Regions from separate parts of the Nocardioides sp. P86 genome, predicted to be linked through region 1. Evidence: riboswitches for the same ligand, from Rfam matches in the RefSeq annotation. Region 1 holds a riboswitch; each other region holds the start of a gene.
What was found. Region 1 has a riboswitch for thiamine pyrophosphate ahead of thiE (thiamine phosphate synthase). Riboswitches for the same ligand answer to the same signal wherever they lie in the genome.

Region 1 (5,739 bases):
TGCACGATGCCGCGGACCACCGTGCGGGTGGTCTGGGGCTTGGAGGAGGTGATGACCACCTTCGAGCCGACCAGCGCGTTGGTCAGCGTGGACTTGCCGGCGTTGGGGCGACCCACGAAGGAGGCGAAGCCGCTGCGGAAGCCGGCGCTCCCGTCGGCACCGCCACCCGCGCGGTGGTCGTCGAGGCGCTCGCCGGACGTGCGGCCCGACCTGCTGCCGGGGGTCGTGGGGGTCTCACTCATGTCGCGCCTCGTCGTAGTCGGCCCAGATCTGCTCGTCGGTCTTGCCCGCTGCCTTGCCGGCCCGCCAGATGGGGCCGGGGTCGACCGCGCGTGGCTGACGGGTGGCGCCTCCGCGCCAGTAGCCCATCACGTCGTAGGCCGTGCTGGGCAGCGACCGCTCGCGCATCAGGTGCTTGCGGATCGCCCGCATCTGCGAGGACTCCCCCGCCATCCAGAAGTATCCCTCGTCGGCGGGCCAGTCCAGCTCCTCGACGACCTCGGCCAGCCGGGAGCGGCCCTCGCCGGGCTGCGGCAGCCAGGTCACGTCGAGGCCCTCGGGCAGGTAGCCGGTCGGCACCTCGGGCACCTCGACCCAGATCCGGGTCGGCACCGCGGCCCTCGCGCCGTCGGCCCGGGTGGTCGTCTGGGCGATGCGGGCCATGGCCGGCAGGGCGGTGAGGTCGCCGACCAGCATCAGCCAGGCCGCTCCCGCCGGCATGGCGAAGGAGCCCTTGGGCTCGGTGACCGTCACGGTCTCCCCCACCAGCTCCTCGGCCGGCCGTGCCGCCCACTCGGTGACCAGGCCGACGTCGTGCACGACGACGTCGAGCACGAGCTCGGTGCCGTCCCAGGAGCGCACCGTGTAGTAGCGGCTCTGGAACTGGCCCGGCACCACGAGGCCCACCCACTCGTCGGGCACGCCGGTCGAGACGAACCCGGCCAGACCGGGCCCGCCGAGGACCAGGCGCACGAGGTGGTCGCTGCGCTGCTCGCGACGCAGCACCACGGCGGCGTACTGCTGGGCGCGGGTGCTCACCGGACGAGGTTAGTCACCAGGTGGGCCGCAGCGGCAATCCGTCGGAGCCGTCCTCGCCGGTGCGCACCGCCAGCACCTGGTGCAGCTGGATCTCGTTGCGCTCGAAGCCGAGCCGCGAGCCGGCCATGTAGAGCCCCCACACCCGGGCCGTGCCCTCGCCGACCTCGGCCACGCACTCGTCCCAGTGCTCGACGAGGTTGGCGCACCAGTCGCGCAGGGTCATCGCGTAGTGGCGGCGCAGGTTCTCCTCGTGCACGACCTCCAGCCCCGCGTCCTGGGCGGTGGCGATGATCGTGCCCGACCCGGTCAGCTCGCCGTCGGGGAAGACGTAGCGGTCGATGAACGCCCCGGTCTCGGTGACCGCGTTGTCGTGGCGGGTGATGCAGTGGTTGAGCAGCCGGCCCTCGGGGCGCAGCCGCTCGCGCAGGAAGGAGAAGTACGCCGGGTAGTTGCGCACGCCGACGTGCTCGAGCAGCCCGATCGAGCTGACCGCGTCGAAGTCGGTCTCGAGCACCTCGCGGTAGTCGCTGTGGCGCACCTCGGCGAGGTCGCCCAGGCCGTCGCGGTCGATGGCCTCCTTGGCCCACGACGCCTGCTCGCGCGACAGCGTCACACCGAGCGCCTTCACGCCGTACTCCCGGGCGGCGTGGCGCACCATGCCTCCCCAGCCGCAGCCCACGTCGAGCAGGCGCTGTCCCGGCCTGAGGTCGAGCTTGCGGCACACGAGGTCGAACTTCTCGGCCTGCGCCTCCTCCAGCGAGGCGTCGGCGTCGGGGTAGACGGCGCAGGTGTAGGCCATCGAGGGGCCCAGCACGTGGCGGTAGAAGGCGTTGGAGACGTCATAGTGGTGGCTGATGACCTCGGCGTCGCGCGTCAGCGAGTGGCGCAGGCCCTCCACGGCGCGCCGCCAGCGCGGCAGGTGCTCCTGCGGCGGGGGCGGCGGCGGCTTGAGGTGGCCCAGGCCGAGCCCGCGCACGAGGGTCACGAGCTCGCCGGGGGTGGGCTTGCGGAAGCGCAGGTGGTTCTGCAGGAGCCGCATGACGGCGTAGGGGTCGCCGGGGTGCACGCCGTGCACGACCAGGTCGCCGGAGACGTAGGCGCGCGCCATGCCGAGGTCGCCGGGCGCGGTGAGCAGGTACGACAGCCCGCGCGGGGTGCGCAGCTCGAGGCCGAGCTCGGCGTCGGGCGGGCCCGCGACGGAGCCGTCGTAGGCCCGGAACCGCACCGGCATGCCGTCGCGCAGCAGGGTCTCGACCGCCTGGCCGATGGTGAGGGTGGATGTCGTGGAGCCGGTCACTGCCTGCGCACCGCCTTGTCGTAGAGGTGGGTGAGTCTGTCGTCGGGGTCGACGCGGGCCTTGACGGCGGCCAGGTGCGCCCCGTCGTAGAGCCGGTCGAAGGTCTCGCGGTCGTAGAAGGCCTCGGAGTAGAGGGACTTGTGCCCGCCGAGGCGGTGCACCTCGGCCTCGATGGCGCGGTTGGTCGGGCCGTCGTCGGCGTCGTCGCCGACGTGCACGGTGCCCCAGAAGCCGACGTTGACGTAGGTCTCGCCGGGCTCGAGGGGGTAGGTGGGCCAGCGCCCGCCGCCGCTGGTGCCGCGGGAGACCAGCGGGCACAGCCACACCGGGCGCATGCCGACCTCGTCGTCGAACCACGCCAGGAAGTCGGGCAGCCGCTCGACGGGCACCTCGACGTCCTGCACCACCCGCTCGCGCCGCGGTCGGCCCGCGCGGGCGTCGAGGCGGTCGACCAGGCCGAGGCGCTGGTCGAGGCCGACGAGGCGGTGGTAGACGTCGGAGCGACGCCAGCGCCGCGGCCACAGGCGTCGTACGACGGGGCGCTGCACCCCGAAGGCCCCCGAGCACCAGAACCAGTCGGTGTCCCAGCGCCAGAGGTAGTCCTCGGTCGTCAGCACGTCGTGCTCGCGCTGCTGCAGGGAGCGGTAGAAGACCTGCTGGCCGGTGTAGTCCGACGCCGGCCCGCCGGGTCGGTCGGTGAAGGTGGCCAGCGTGAGGTAGAGCTCGTCGGGGGAGAACGCGACGCCGTCGAGACCGTCGACCCGCACCCCGTCGTGCTCCCCCGACCCGACCACGGCCGCGATCCCCGCCGCCAGCTCCTTCGCGTCGGCGAAGCGCACGTGGCGCAGGGCCACGAAGGACGGCACCGCGACCAGCGAGATCCGCAGCCGCGTGGCGTAGCCCAGCGAGCCGTAGGAGTTGGGGAAGGTGTCGAAGAGGTCCTCGCCGGGTCGGGTCGTGACGATCTCGCCGGCGCCGGTGAGCACGTCCATCTCCAGCACCGACTCGTGGGGCAGCCCGTGGCGGAAGCTCGTCGACTCCACGCCCAGCCCGGTGACCGCGCCACCGAGGGTGATGGTGCGCAGCTGCGGCACCACCTCGGGCACGAGCCCGTGGGCCAGCGTGGCCGCCACGAGGTCCTCGTAGGTGCACATGCCCTGCACCTCGGCGGTGCGCCGCCCGGGGTCGACCTCGATCACGCCGGTCAGGCCCGACACGTCGAGGCCCGGCGACGTGGTCGCGGTGCGGGGCCGGAACAGGTTGGAGGTGCGCTTGGCCAGTCGCACGGGGGCGGCGGGCGCCAGGTCCGCGTACGACGTCAGCAGGCGGGCGACCGCCTCCTCATGCTGTCTCCAAGCACCGCTCTCAGCCACCCGCCGCACGTTACTCCCGGGTCGTGTCGCCCGGGAGTCGGGTCCGTGTCGCCTCCCGTCGTACGGTGGCGGACGACACGGGGTGCCCGCCGACGCGGGCTGAGAGCAGACCCGTCGAACCTGATCTAGCTCGCACTAGCGAAGGGATGTCGCCGTGGACCAGCCACGCCCGATCCAGCCTGACCCGATCCGGCCCGACCCGATCCGGCCCGACCCCGCCCGGTGGCGCCCCGGCGGCGTCCTGCTGGTCGCCGACACCCGTGCCTGCCGGCCGCGGGGCGTGGTGGCCACGGTGGCTGCCGCCCTCGACGGCGGGGTGCGCTGGGTGCAGCTGCGCGCCAAGACCGAGCCGGACGGCGAGGTGCTCGAGCTGCTGGGCGAGGTGGCCGAGCTGTGCCGCGACCGGGCGCGCCTGGTGGTCGACGACCGCGTCGACGTGCTGCTCGCCGCGCGGGCCCGCGGCCTCGCGGTCGACGGCGTGCACGTGGGCCGGCGCGACCTGCCCGTCGCCCTCGTACGCCGCCTCGTCGGCCCCGACGCGCTGGTCGGGCTGACCACCCCCACCCCGGCGCTGGCCGCCCGCGCAGGCGACCTGCCGCCCGGCACGGTCGACTACCTCGGGGTCGGCGCCTACCGCGCGAGCACCACCAAGGCCGACCATCCGCCGGTGACCGGCGCGGCCGGCCTCGCCGCCGTCGTGGCCGCTGCCGGGCGGCTGCCCTGCGTGGCGATCGGTGGCATCGTCGCGGGCGACCTCGCCGCGGTGCGGGGTGCGGGCGCGGCGGGGGCCGCCGTCGTCGCGGCCGTCTGCGCCGCCCCCGACCCGCGCCGCGCCGCCGCGGCCCTCGTCACCGCCTGGGGCGCCCCGGGAGCCGCCCGGTGAGCCGCCCCGTCACCACCGCGGGGCGCCGGGCACGACCGGACCTGCGCGCCAGGGACCTGCCCCGCGTGCTCAGCATCGCCGGGAGCGACCCCAGCGGCGGCGCCGGCGTGCAGGCCGACCTCAAGAGCATCGCCGCCCACGGCGGCTACGGCATGGCCGCCCTCAGCGCCCTCACGGCCCAGAACACCCAGGGGGTGCGCGCCGTGCACGTGCCGCCGTCGTCCTTCCTGCGCGCCCAGCTCGACGCCGTCTCCGACGACATCGCCGTCGACGCGGTCAAGGTCGGCATGCTGGCCCGCGCCGACGTGGTCGGCGAGGTCGCGGCGTGGCTCGGGCGGACGGCGCCGCCGCTGGTGGTGCTCGACCCCGTGATGGTCTCCACCAGCGGCCACCGCCTCCTCGACGCCGACGCCGAGGCCGCGGTGCGCGACCTGTGCGCCGGCGCCGACCTGCTGACGCCCAACCTCGCCGAGCTGGCGGTGCTGGTCGACCGGCCCGCGGCACCCGACTGGTCGGGAGCGCTCTCGCAGGCGGCCGAGCTGTCGGCGCGCACCGGCGCGGTCGTGCTGGCCAAGGGAGGACACCTGGCGCGCAGCGCCTCCGACCGCGGCGGGGAGGCCGGCTGTCCCGACGCCCTCGTGGACGCCGCCGCGGCGCCGGTGGTGCCGGGCGGCCTGCTCGAGCTGCCGGGGCGGCGGCTGGCGAGCACCGGCACCCACGGCACGGGCTGCTCGCTGTCGGCGGCGATGGCCACCCTGCTGGCCCGCACGGCCGACTGGGCCGGCTCGGCGCGCACGGCCAAGGCCTGGCTCCGCGGCGCCATCGAGCACGGACCGGAGCTCGAGGTCGGCACGGGCCACGGGCCCGTGCACCACCTGCACGCGTTGTGGGCCGCGGCCCGGTGACCCCGGCCCCCGGCGCGGCTCAGGTGGTGGTGGTGCCCAGCAGGGAGCCGCGGGCGTCGCCGCGGTGGACCACGACCCCGGCCCCGGCCAGGTCGCGCACGGCGGCGAGGTCGGTGTCGGCGACCGCGTCGGCGTCGGTGAGCACGACCACGGCCTCCAGACCCTTCGAGCCCGAGGCCACGGCCATCGCCACGCAGACCCCGACGGCCGACACGGCCAGCGAGGGCAGCGCCACCGTCGCGG
Region 2 (5,739 bases), on a different contig from region 1:
CAGCGGCGGGAGGTGGCCGGGCTTGCTCAGCGAGACGCCGAAGGGCGACAGCACGACGTACGTCGCGCCCTCGGCCGCCGCCGTGCGGACCTCCCCCACCGCGTGGCAGGAGCGGCCCACCACCGGGCCGGCCGCCGAGGTCGCCCAGCGGCCGGGTCGCTGGTGGGCGGCCAGGTGCACGCCGTGGGCGGCGGGGTCGGGCAGCCGCGAGGAGATCACCACCAGACCGGGCAGCCGGGCGAGGGCGGCCAGGAGCGCGTGGCGCGCACGCGGGTGCAGGTCGGGCTCGCGCACGACCACCGCGCGCAGGCCGGCCTCCACGCACTCCGCGACGGTGCCCACCAGGCTCCGGCCCAGGCTCAGCTGGGAGCGGTCGGTGAGCAGCAGCAGGCGCGGCGGTCCGCCGGGTCCGGGCCACGGCGAGGGGCGGGTCGGCCGGGCGCTCACGCCCCCGCCCCGATCCGGCCCTCGACGGGGCTGGAGGCCCGGGCCGTGCGCCGGCGGGGCACCCGCCCGGCGTGCCGCGCGGCGTGACCGGCCTCGACGGCCAGCCGCAGGGCGCGCGCCATGCGCACGGGGTCCTCGGCGCGGGTCACGGCGGTCGCGGCGAGGACGGCGTCGCAGCCCAGCTCGAGCGCGAGCGCGGCGTCGCTGGCGGTGCCGACGCCCGCGTCGAGCACGACCGGCACGTCGACGGCGGCGACCAGGGCCTCGATGGCACGAGGGTTGAGCACGCCCAGCCCCGAGCCGATGGGCGAGCCCAGCGGCATCACCGCGGCGCAGCCGAGGTCGGCCAGCCGGCGCGCCACGACGGCGTCGTCGGTGGTGTAGGGCAGCACGGTGAAGCCGGAGCGCACCAGCGTCCCGGCGGCCTCGAGCAGCTCGACGGGGTCGGGCATCAGCGTGACCTCGTCGCCGACGACCTCGAGCTTGACCCAGTCGGTGCCGAGCGCCTCGCGGGCCAGCTCCGCGGTGAGCACGGCCTCGCGGGCGGTGGTGCAGCCGGCGGTGTTGGGCAGCACCCGCACGCCGGCGCGGTCGAGCACGTCAAGCACCCCGCCGGGGCCCCGGGCGCCGGTGCGCCGCATGCTCACCGTGACCAGGCCGGGGCGGGCGGCCGCCAGCACGGCGGGCAGCAACGCCACCGAGGGCAGACCGCCGGTGCCGAGCAGGAGCCGGGAGGCGAGCGCGACGCCACCGACCACGAGGTCGTCGTCGGCGCTCATCCGCCCTGCACCGCCGTCACGACCTCGACCACGTCGCCGTCGGCGAGGCGCCGGTCCGCCAGCTGCGCACGGGGCACGACGACGCCGTTGAGGGCGACCGCGCAGCCGCGCCCGGCGCCGGTGGGGGCCAGCAGCTCGGCCAGCGTGGTGGTGTCGTCGAGGCTGCGCGCCTCGCCGTTGAGCACGACGTGGGTCATGGGCGGTCTCCGGCCGGGTGGGGGTGTGCTGGGGCGGTCGGGTGGCGGTGCGGTGGCGCGGGCGGCGGATCGAGGCGGCGCGGATCGAGGCGGCGCGGATCGAGGCGGCGCGGATCGAGGCGGCGCGGATCGAGGCGGCGCGGATCGAGGCGGCGCGGATCGAGGCGGCGCGGGTCGAGGCGGCGTGGGTCGAGGGCGGGCTCGACGTGGCCGTGGTCGAGGTGGTCGGCCACCAGCGCGGCCACGAGCGGGGCGAGCAGCACGCCGTGGCGGAAGAGACCGACGGCCAGCACGGTGTCGCCGTCGGTGCCCGTGTCGCCGTCGGTGCCCGTGTCGCTGTCGGTGCCCGTGTCGCGGGCTCCCGGCGTCTCGCGCCCGCCGGTGCCCGTGTCGTGGCCGCCGTCGGCCCGACCCGCGGACCAGCGCGGCCCGGCCGGCCCCACGAGCGGCAGGTTGTCGGCCGTGGCCGGACGGTCGCGGGCGGTCGCCTCGAGCAGCTCGGCGCGGTCGAGCCCGGGCAGCAGCCGGCAGGCGGCCTCGAGCAGGCGGCGCACCCCGCCGGCGGTGACCACCGGGGGCGCGTCGTGCTCCTCGCTGGTCGCGCCGACGACCACCTCGCCGTCGGCGCGGGGCACGACGTAGACGGGCGCGCCGTGGACCCACCCGCGCACCGTGCGCTCGGGCGGGTCGTCGCTGCGCAGCCGCAGGATCTCCCCGCGCACGCCGCGCACCAGTCCGGTCGCGGCGATCCCGGTCGCGACCACCGTGCGGTCGACCGGAGCCCCCGACGGGGCCGGGAGGAGCCGGGCGCGGTGCCGGTCGAGCAGGGCGGCCACGACCTCGCGCGGGGCGACGCTGCCCTCGTCGGGCAGCAGGGCGGCTCCGGCGACGCCGGCGCCGAGGCGCGGCTCGAGGCTGCGGGCGGCCCGTCCGCCCACGACGTCGACGGGCCGGCCCAGGCGGGCCAGCAGCGCGGCCTGGCGCTCGACCAGCTGGAGGTCGGCGTCGTCACGACCGACGAGGAGCGTGCCGCCCGGGCGCAGCGCGACGCCCCAGCGGCGGGCGGCGGCCGGCCACAGCGCGAGGCTGCGCAGGCCCAGGTCGAGCAGCGCCTCCTCGCCGTGCCACACCTCGGCGGTGGGCGCGAGCATCCCCGCGGCGGCGTAGGACGCACCGCCACCGGGGGCCGGGTCGACGACCTCGACCTCGTGGCCGCGCCGCACCAGCTCGTCGGCGCAGGCCAGGCCGACGACCCCCGCGCCGAGCACCCGCACGCGCACGGGTCAGCCCCTCCGGGCCGAGCGGGGCGGAGCCCCGGCGCACCCCCTCGTCGGGGGACTCGACGGAGCGCTCGACGGCGGGCTCGGACGACGGGTGGTGGGACGTGACGACAGCACAGCTGCTCCTCGCTTCCTTCGCCGGCATGACCCGGATCAGGTTCGACGGTCGGAGCGGCTCAGCTCCCTCTCAGCTCGCTGCCGCGAGCTCCCGTGGTGGACGCCGTCGACCGTAGCAGCCGCTCCGGGCGCCTTCCAGGGGTCGACCGCGGAGCGGGGTCCTGCCCCACGGGGGCGCGCCCAGGCGTAGCCTTGCGGCCCGTGGCCAGCGAACCCGACTTCCGGTACTCCGACCTCCTCCCCACCGGCAAGGACGACACGCCCTACCGGTTGGTGACCGACGAGGGGGTCTCCACCTTCGAGGCCGGCGGGCGCACCTTCCTCCAGGTCGAGCCGGAGGCGATCCGGCGGCTGACCGCCGAGGCGATGCACGACATCAGCCACTACCTGCGCCCGGCCCACCTGGCCCAGCTGCGGAAGATCATCGACGACCCCGAGGCCTCCGGCAACGACCGCTTCGTGGCGCTCGACCTGCTCAAGAACGTCAACATCTCCGCCGGCGGCGTCCTGCCGATGTGCCAGGACACCGGCACCGCCATCGTCATGGGCAAGAAGTCCGAGGGCGTGCTCACCGGCGCCGACGACGGCGAGGCCATCAGCCGGGGCGTCTTCGACGCCTACACCCGGCTCAACCTGCGCTACTCCCAGCTGGCCCCGCTGACCACCTACGAGGAGAAGAACACCGGCAGCAACCTGCCGGCCCAGATCGAGCTCTACTCCACGCCCGCCGCCGACGGCTCGCCGGAGTACAAGTTCCTCTTCATGGCCAAGGGCGGTGGGTCGGCCAACAAGTCGTTCCTCTTCCAGGAGACCAAGGCGATCCTCAACCCGAAGCGGATGCTGGAGTTCCTCGACGAGAAGATCCGCTCCCTCGGCACCGCCGCGTGCCCGCCGTACCACCTCGCCGTGGTCATCGGCGGCACGAGCGCGGAGTTCGCGCTCAAGACCGCCAAGTACGCCTCGGCGCACTACCTCGACAACCTGCCCACCGAGGGCTCGATGAGCGCCCACGGCTTCCGCGACCTCGAGCTGGAGGAGCAGGTCTTCGAGCTGACCCAGTCCTTCGGGATCGGCGCGCAGTTCGGCGGCAAGTACTTCTGCCACGACGTGCGGGTCGTGCGCCTGCCGCGCCACGGCGCCTCGTGCCCGGTCGCGATCGCCGTCTCCTGCTCGGCCGACCGCCAGGCGCTGGGCAAGATCACCGCCGAGGGCGTCTTCCTCGAGCAGCTGGAGACCGACCCCGCGCAGTACCTCCCCGAGCCGGAGGTGCAGGACCTCGTCGGCGCCGGCGACGTCGTGCGCATCGACCTGACCCGCCCGATGGACGAGATCCTCGCCGAGCTCACCCGCCACCCGGTCAAGACCCGCCTCTCGCTCACCGGCCCGCTGGTGGTCGCCCGCGACATCGCGCACGCCAAGATCCAGGAGCGCCTCGACGCCGGCGAGGAGATGCCGCAGTACCTCCAGGACCACCCGGTCTACTACGCCGGCCCGGCCAAGACCCCCGACGGCATGGCGTCCGGCTCCTTCGGCCCCACCACCGCCGGGCGGATGGACTCCTACGTGCGGTCCTTCCAGGCCGCCGGCGGCTCGAAGGTGATGCTGGCCAAGGGCAACCGCTCGAAGCAGGTCACCGAGTCGTGCGAGGCCCACGGCGGCTTCTACCTCGGCTCCATCGGCGGACCCGCCGCCCGGCTGGCCCAGGACTGCATCACCTCGGTGGAGGTGCTGGAGTACGCCGAGCTCGGCATGGAGGCGGTGTGGAAGATCGAGGTCGAGGACTTCCCGGCCTTCATCGTCGTCGACGACAAGGGCAACGACTTCTTCACCGACCCCTCCGGCGCCGTCACCGTGCCGCTGAGCGCCCTGGGCGCCGGCCTGCGGGTGCGCTCGCAGGAGTAGCCCGACCCCGCGACGCACGACGCCCCCGCACCGGTCCGGTGCGGGGGCGTCGTGCGTCGCAGGGTCCGGTCAGGTACGTCGGGCGCCGGCGTTGGGGTTGGCGTTGGGCCCCGCAGGACCCTCGTCGACGGATCCGCTCTCGGCGTCGGGGGCGCCGGCGACGGCCTGGTCGGGCATGATCGGGTCGCCCGCGTCCTCGAGGTTGCCGACCTCGGAGAGCTGGCCGTCCTGGTCGCCGGGACCGGGGCGCTCGTGGGCGTTGTCCTTCTCCGCGGCGCGCTCCGGGTCGTGCTCGGTGTAGAGCTTCGAGCCGGCGGCGTCGGGCTTCGGCGTCGCGTGCTGGGATCCCTGGCCGGTGCCGGCCTCGTGGTCGCTCATCGGTCCTCCTCGCGGTCGGCGGGTCCGACCGTCTCGAACGTACTGCGCCGCCGGCCCGGCCCCGAGCCCACCGGGGGTCCCGGGGCCGATCCGGTCCCAAAGGGTGGGCGGGCCGGGTGGGCCGGTCAGGCCGCGACGGGCTCGCGGCGCGCTCCCCGGCCGGCGAGCACGTGGTCGAGGGCGAGGCGCCCCGGCACGACGCCGAGCACGAGCGCGCCGAGCCCCAGCGCGGCCACGAGCTCCCAGCCGCCCTCGGCGGCGAAGAGACCGCTGCCGCGGTGCACGAACCACCACGCGCCGGCCATCGTGGCCGCCACCAGCAGGCCGGCGACCGGCGTGAGCAGCCCGAGCACGAGCAGGACGCCGCCGCCGAGCTCGGCCACGACCGCGAAGACGGCCGCGGCCGTGGGGGCGGGGATGTCCAGCTGGGCGAAGCCGTCGGCCGTGGCGCCCACGCCCTGGTCGACGAGCTTCTGCCAGCCGTGGGCGATCAGCACGGCGCCGAGCAGCAGGCGGGCGAGCAGGAGCACGACGTCCTGCGCGGCGGGGGGCAGACGGTTCCCGAGAACGGTCGACACGGGGGTTCCTCCAGGGGGGGGGCGGGGGTCGGTAGTTGACGTTTCCACCACCGTAGGGAGC
Region 3 (5,739 bases), on a different contig from region 1:
CCCCGAACTCCCCCAGCGACACCGCGAAGGCGAAGCCGGCGGCGGCCAGCAGGGGGCGCCACACCACCGGCAGGTCGACGGTGAGCACGGTGCGCCAGGCCCCGGCGCCCAGCGAGGCGGCCGCCTGGCGCTGCCGGTCGTCGACGCCGCCGAGCACGGGGGCGATCGTGCGCACCACCAGCGGCAGCGCCACCAGCGCCTGGGCCACCGGCACCAGCAGCGGGGAGTCGCGCAGGTCGAGCGGCGGGGAGTCGAGGGTGATGAGGAAGCCGAAGCCGAGCGTCACCGCCGAGACGCCCAGGGGCAGCATGAAGAAGCCGTCGAGGGCCGCACGCACCCGCCGCTCGGCCCGCCCGCGGGAGCCCCGTGTGACCACGACGGCCACCAGCAGGCCCAGGGTCAGCGACATCCAGGTCGCGTCGACCGCGGTGCGCAGCGAGGTGAGCAGCGCGTCGGTCACCGGCACCAGCAGGGCGCCGCCCTCGCCGGGGGTGCGCAGGGCGCGGTAGTTGCCCAGGCTCCAGGCGTCGTCGACGCGCAGCGAGCCGCTCACCAGCACCGCCACGGGCGCGGCGACCACCACGAGCAGCAGCGCGGTGGCGCCCAGCTGGGGGAGGTCGCCGCGGCGGGGGCGGCGCGGGCGGGGCACGACGCGCGCCAGCGTCGGGTCGGGCACCGCCCGCAGCCGCGCGGCCACCAGCAGCAGCGCGGTGACCGCCACGAGCTGGAGGATCGACAGGGCCGCGGCCGCCTGGAGGTCGAGCAGGTTGGTGGTGAGCAGGTAGATCTCAGTCTCCACCGAGGAGTAGCGGAGCCCGCCCAGGGTCAGCACGACGCCGAAGGCGGTGGCGCAGAAGAGGAAGACCACGCTGGCCGACGACACGATCGCCGGGCGCAGCGCCGGCAGCGTCACGGTGCGCAGCACCTGCAGCGGGCTCGCACCCAGCGCCGCGGCCGCCTCGCCCGGGCGCGGGTCGAGCGACTCCCACGCCGCGCCCACGCCGCGGATGACCACGGCGACGTTGAAGAAGACCAGGCCCGCCACGATCGCCACCGGGCTGCCGTCGAGGCCGAGGAAGGCCAGCGGGCCCGCCTCGCCCAGCAGCTGGCGGAAGCCGATGCCGACGACCACGGTGGGCAGCACGAAGGGCACGAGCAGCGCGGCCCGCACCACCCGGCGCAGCGGGAAGTCGAGACGGTGCAGGGCGAAGGCGGCCGGCAGGCCCAGCAGCACCGACAGCGCCGTGGCCACCGTCGCCGACCAGACGGTGAACCACAGCACCCGGTGCACCCGCTCGCGGCCCAGCACCTCGAGCACGGCGCCCGGGTCGACAACGCCGTCGACGACGAAGCCCCGCGCGAGCATGCCGCTCACCGGCAGCACGAAGAAGACCGCCAGCACCGCCACCGGCAGCGCCGCGAGCGCCACCAGGGTCAGCCCACGCCTCACCGGGTGACGACGTCCGTCCACTCCTGCAGCCACGTGGCGCGCTCGGTGGCGATCTCGGCGGGGTCGACCTCGTAGGGGTCGGTGGGGCGCTCGGCGTGCTGCGCCCAGTCGGCCGGCAGCTCGGTGCCCTCGACGACCGGGAAGACGTACATCGACTCCGGCAGCGCGGCCTGCACCTCCGGCCCGGTCATGAAGCGCACCAGCGCCTCGGCCCCGGCCACGTTCTCCGCGCCCGCCAGGACCCCGACGTACTCGACCTGCTGGAAGCAGGTGTCGAGCAGCGCCCGGGTGGTCGAGGTGCCGTCGTCGGCGAGGGTGAAGGCCGGGGAGGAGTCGTAGGAGACCACGACCGGGCGGTCGCCGGAGCCGCCGCCCTGGGTGAAGTCGGTCTGGTAGGCGTCCGACCAGCCGTCGACGAGCTTGGCGCCGTTGTCCATGAGGTCGGCCCAGTAGTCGGGCCAGTCCTCGCCGTACTCCGCGATCGTGGCCAGCAGGAAGGCCAGGCCCGGGGAGCTGGTCGTGGCTCCGGGCACGACGAGCAGGTCGCGGTAGGCGGGGTCGGTGAGGTCGTCGAGCGAGGCCGGCGGCTCGAGGTCGCGCTCGGCGAACCACGTCTCGTCGACGTTGACGCACACGTTGCCGTTGTCGACGGCGGTCAGGGCCTGCTCGTCGTCGCCGGGCACGGCGTAGTCGGAGACCCCGGCGGGGGCGTCGAAGGCGTAGGGGGCGAAGACGCCCTCCTCCAGCGCGCGGGAGGCGAAGGTGTTGTCGACACCGAAGGCCACGTCGCCGGTCGGGGAGTCCTTGGTCAGGACCAGCTTGTTGGTGAGGCTGCCGGCGTCACCGGAGGCGCGGACCACGAGGTCGTAGCCCGACTGCTGCTCGAAGGCCCGCTCGACCTTCTGGGGCAGGACGAACGACTCGTGGGTGACCAGCACGACCTCGCTGCCGTCGCCGGTGGCCCCCTCGGTGCCGCCGGCGCCGGTGGAGGAGCCCGCACCGCCCGTGTCGGCGGCGGTCGGGTCGTCGTCGCCGCTGCCGACCAGCGAGCAGGCCGTGGTGAGGCCGAGGACCACCGCGGTGGTCAGGACGGTGAGTGCGCGCGCACGCCTCATGTGGCCTCCCTTCGCCGGTGCTAGCCGGAGCAGGTTCGGAGGGTCTGCGGTACGACGCGACTCGTCGTCCGCACTCTCAGCACGCCACCGGTGGCCGGTCGTGCTCCCCTGTCTTCTGCGGCCAGTGTAGGTCGCCGGCAGGTCGCCGGCGGGTCGCCGTCCGGTCCGGCACGGTCGGGCGCCGGGCCGTGGCCACCCGGCGCCCGGTCGGTGGGCGCTGCTGGCGGGGTCTGAGAGGCTTCCGGCGTGCCGAGCCTCCGCCACCAGCTCCTCGCGACCCTCATCCCCCGACTGCGCCGGGCCGGCGAGCTGAGCTCGCTGCCCGAGGAGCGCGAGCGCGTGCTCGAGGGGCAGGCACGTCGCGCGCCCGGGCTGGCGACGGGGCTGGTGCCCGGCTTCGCGCGGCGCTTCACCCTCGTCACCGACTCCTCCGCCGGCTTCGACGTGCACGTGCTCGCCCCGCGTGGGGTCGAGCCCGAGCGGACCCTGGTGTGGATGCACGGCGGCGCCTACATCGCCGGCATCGACCCCTTCCACGTGCGCTACGCCGCCGCGCTCGCCCGCCGGCTCGGGGTGCGGGTCGTGCTGCCCGACTACCCGCTGGCCCCGGGCAGCACCTGGGCCGACTCCCACGACCGGCTCGTCGACGTCGTCGCGCGCGCCTGCGCCCACGGCCCGGTGCTGCTGGGCGGCGACTCCGCCGGCGGCGGCATCGCGCTGGCCGTGGCCCAGAGCGTGCGCGACCGCGGTCTCGACCCGGCGGGGTCGCTGGAGCGGCTGCTGCTGCTCTCGCCCTGGGTCGACCTCACCACCTCCACGCCCGCGACCCGGTGGTTCGCGGCGCGCGACCCGTGGCTCTTCGAGTCCAAGCTGCACGCCTACGCCGCGTGGTGGGCCGGCTCCCCCGACGACCTGGCCCGCCCCGAGGTCTCCCCGGCGCTGGGCGACCTCGCCGGCCTGCCGCCGGCGCTCGTGCTCTGCGGCACGCGCGACCTGCTCGTCCCCGGCGTACGGCTGCTGGCGCGGCGGGCCGCCGAGGCCGGGTGGGACCTCACCTACGTCGAGGAGCCCGACCTCATCCACGTCTACCCGATCCTGCCGCTCATCCCCGAGGCACGTCGGGCCCGGCGCACCGTCGAGGCCTTCCTGCGGGGGTCGGCCCGGTGAGCGGCCCGGTGAGCCGTTCGGCGGGCGGTTCGGCGGGCGGCCCGGCGGGCGGCCCGGTGGTGTGGTCGAGCGACTTCGCGGGGCTCGCGCCGGCGGTCGCCTACGCCGTGTGGCGGCTGCGGCAGGAGGTCTTCGTGGTCGAGCAGGCCTGCCCCTACCCCGACCTCGACGGCCGAGACACCGAGCCCGGCACCCGCCACGTCGTGCTCCCCGACCCCGAGCGACCCGACGAGGTGCCGGTGCTGGGCTACGCCCGGGTGCTCGACGACGGCGACACGTGGCGCGTCGGCCGGGTCGTGCTGCATCCCGCGGGGCGCGGGCGAGGACTCAGCGGTGCGCTGATGGAGGCGTGCGTAGCGCTGTGCGACGGGACCGGGACCGGGAGCGAGACCGGGGCCGAGACCGGGAGCGCGGTGCGCCGTGACGTCGTGCTCGACGCCCAGGCGCCGCTGGCGGGCTGGTACGCCGGCTTCGGCTTCGCCGTCGACGGGCCGGAGTTCCTGGAGGACGGCATCCCCCACGTACCGATGCGGCGGCGCGGCTGAGAGGTCCCGGCGTGGCCTGCGGGGGTGGTGGGGGCCGCGGAGGTTTCGAGACGGTCGCTGGCGCTCCCTCCTCAACCACCGGGGGCGGGGCGGGGCGGTCGCCGGCGGGGTCGGGCGGGCGTAGGGTCCGAGACGTGCTGCGACGACTCGGACTCTCCCTGGCCACCCTCGCCCTCGCCTCGACCGGGGTGGTGGCGCTCGCGCCCCCGGCGGCGTACGCGGCGCAGGCCGGCAGCGAGGCCGGTGCGGGCGGCGACACGCTCTTCCCGCGGCAGGGCGACGCGCGCTACCAGGTCCGGTCCTACGACGTGTCGCTCGACTACACGCCCGGGACCAACCAGCTCACCGCCACGACGCGGATCGTCGCCGTCGCGGCGCGCGACCTGGGCCGCTTCGACCTCGACCTCGAGGGTCTCGACGTGTCGCGCGTGCTGGTCGACGGCGAGCAGGCCGCCTTCTCGCGCGACGGCCACGAGCTCACGGTGCGCCCCGACGGCGGGCTCGACCGGGGGCGCTTCACGGTGCGCGTCGACTACGCCGGCGAGCCGCAGGAGCACATCGACCCCGACGGGTCCACCGAGGGCTGGGTCCGCACGGCCGACGGCGCCACCGCCCTGGGCGAGCCGGTCGGCACGATGACCTGGATCCCCTCCAACAACACCCCCGGCGACAAGGCGCGCTACACCTTCCGCCTCACCGTGCCCACCGGCTACGAGGCCACCGCCAACGGCGTGCTCGTCTCCCAGCGCGACGAGGGCCTCACCACCACGTGGACCTGGCGGGCCGACGACCCGATGGCGACCTACCTGGCCATGGTCTCGATCGGGCAGTTCGACGTCTTCGAGTCGCAGACCGAGTCGGTCGACGGCCGCACGATCCCGATCTGGTCCTTCACCGACGTCACCGGCGGCGACGCCGCCGCGGCGCGGCGGCTGCTGCCGAAGGTGATCGCCTTCCAGGAGAGGCTCTTCGGCCCCTACCCCTTCGACGCCGCCGGGCTGGTCGTCGACGACGCCGACGTGGGCTACGCGCTGGAGACCCAGACCCGCCCGTTCTACCCCTCGGTCGGCGCCGCCGACGGTGCCCTCGTCCACGAGACCGCGCACCAGTGGTTCGGCGACTCCGTGACCCTGGTCGACTGGCACGACATCTGGCTGGCCGAGGGCTTCGCGACCTACGCCGAGTGGCTCTGGGACGCCCGCCACGGCGGTGACACCGCCCAGGAGCACTTCGACGACCTGTACGCCACCCCGGCCTCGGGCGCCCTGTGGCGCCCGGCGCCCACCGAGTTCACCGACGCCGCCGACCTCTTCGGCAGCCCGGTCTACAACCGCGGGGCGATGACGCTGCACGCGCTGCGCAAGGAGGTCGGTGGCGACGACTTCTTCCGGATCGTGCGGCTGTGGGCGAAGCGCAACGAGGACGGCAGCGTGCGCACCGCGCAGCTCGTGCGGCTCGCGGA

Region 2: another riboswitch for thiamine pyrophosphate. It lies ahead of M3673_RS04065 (FAD-dependent oxidoreductase); the one in region 1 lies ahead of thiE (thiamine phosphate synthase).
Region 3: another riboswitch for thiamine pyrophosphate. It lies ahead of M3673_RS07050 (thiamine ABC transporter substrate binding subunit); the one in region 1 lies ahead of thiE (thiamine phosphate synthase).

Annotation. Positions count from the first base shown of each region.
Region 1 is NZ_JAMAYE010000002.1:491,961-497,699, forward strand. It holds gene era (GTPase Era) at 1-242, opposite strand, end outside; gene M3673_RS09880 (siderophore-interacting protein) at 235-1,038, opposite strand; gene M3673_RS09885 (class I SAM-dependent methyltransferase) at 1,052-2,335, opposite strand; gene M3673_RS09890 (FAD-binding oxidoreductase) at 2,332-3,708, opposite strand; TPP riboswitch at 3,777-3,872, shown strand; gene thiE (thiamine phosphate synthase) at 3,863-4,591, shown strand; gene thiD (bifunctional hydroxymethylpyrimidine kinase/phosphomethylpyrimidine kinase) at 4,588-5,496, shown strand; gene M3673_RS09905 (hypothetical protein) at 5,516-5,739, opposite strand, start outside.
Region 2 is NZ_JAMAYE010000001.1:888,282-894,020, forward strand. It holds gene M3673_RS04050 (thiamine phosphate synthase) at 1-447, opposite strand, end outside; gene M3673_RS04055 (thiazole synthase) at 444-1,226, opposite strand; gene thiS (sulfur carrier protein ThiS) at 1,223-1,423, opposite strand; gene M3673_RS04065 (FAD-dependent oxidoreductase) at 1,420-2,703, opposite strand; TPP riboswitch at 2,816-2,925, opposite strand; gene M3673_RS04070 (fumarate hydratase) at 3,022-4,722, shown strand; gene M3673_RS04075 (hypothetical protein) at 4,792-5,100, opposite strand; gene M3673_RS04080 (DoxX family protein) at 5,226-5,678, opposite strand.
Region 3 is NZ_JAMAYE010000001.1:1,485,617-1,491,355, forward strand. It holds gene M3673_RS07045 (iron ABC transporter permease) at 1-1,450, opposite strand, end outside; gene M3673_RS07050 (thiamine ABC transporter substrate binding subunit) at 1,447-2,565, opposite strand; TPP riboswitch at 2,555-2,685, opposite strand; gene M3673_RS07055 (alpha/beta hydrolase) at 2,812-3,732, shown strand; gene M3673_RS07060 (GNAT family N-acetyltransferase) at 3,789-4,277, shown strand; gene M3673_RS07065 (M1 family metallopeptidase) at 4,412-5,739, shown strand, end outside.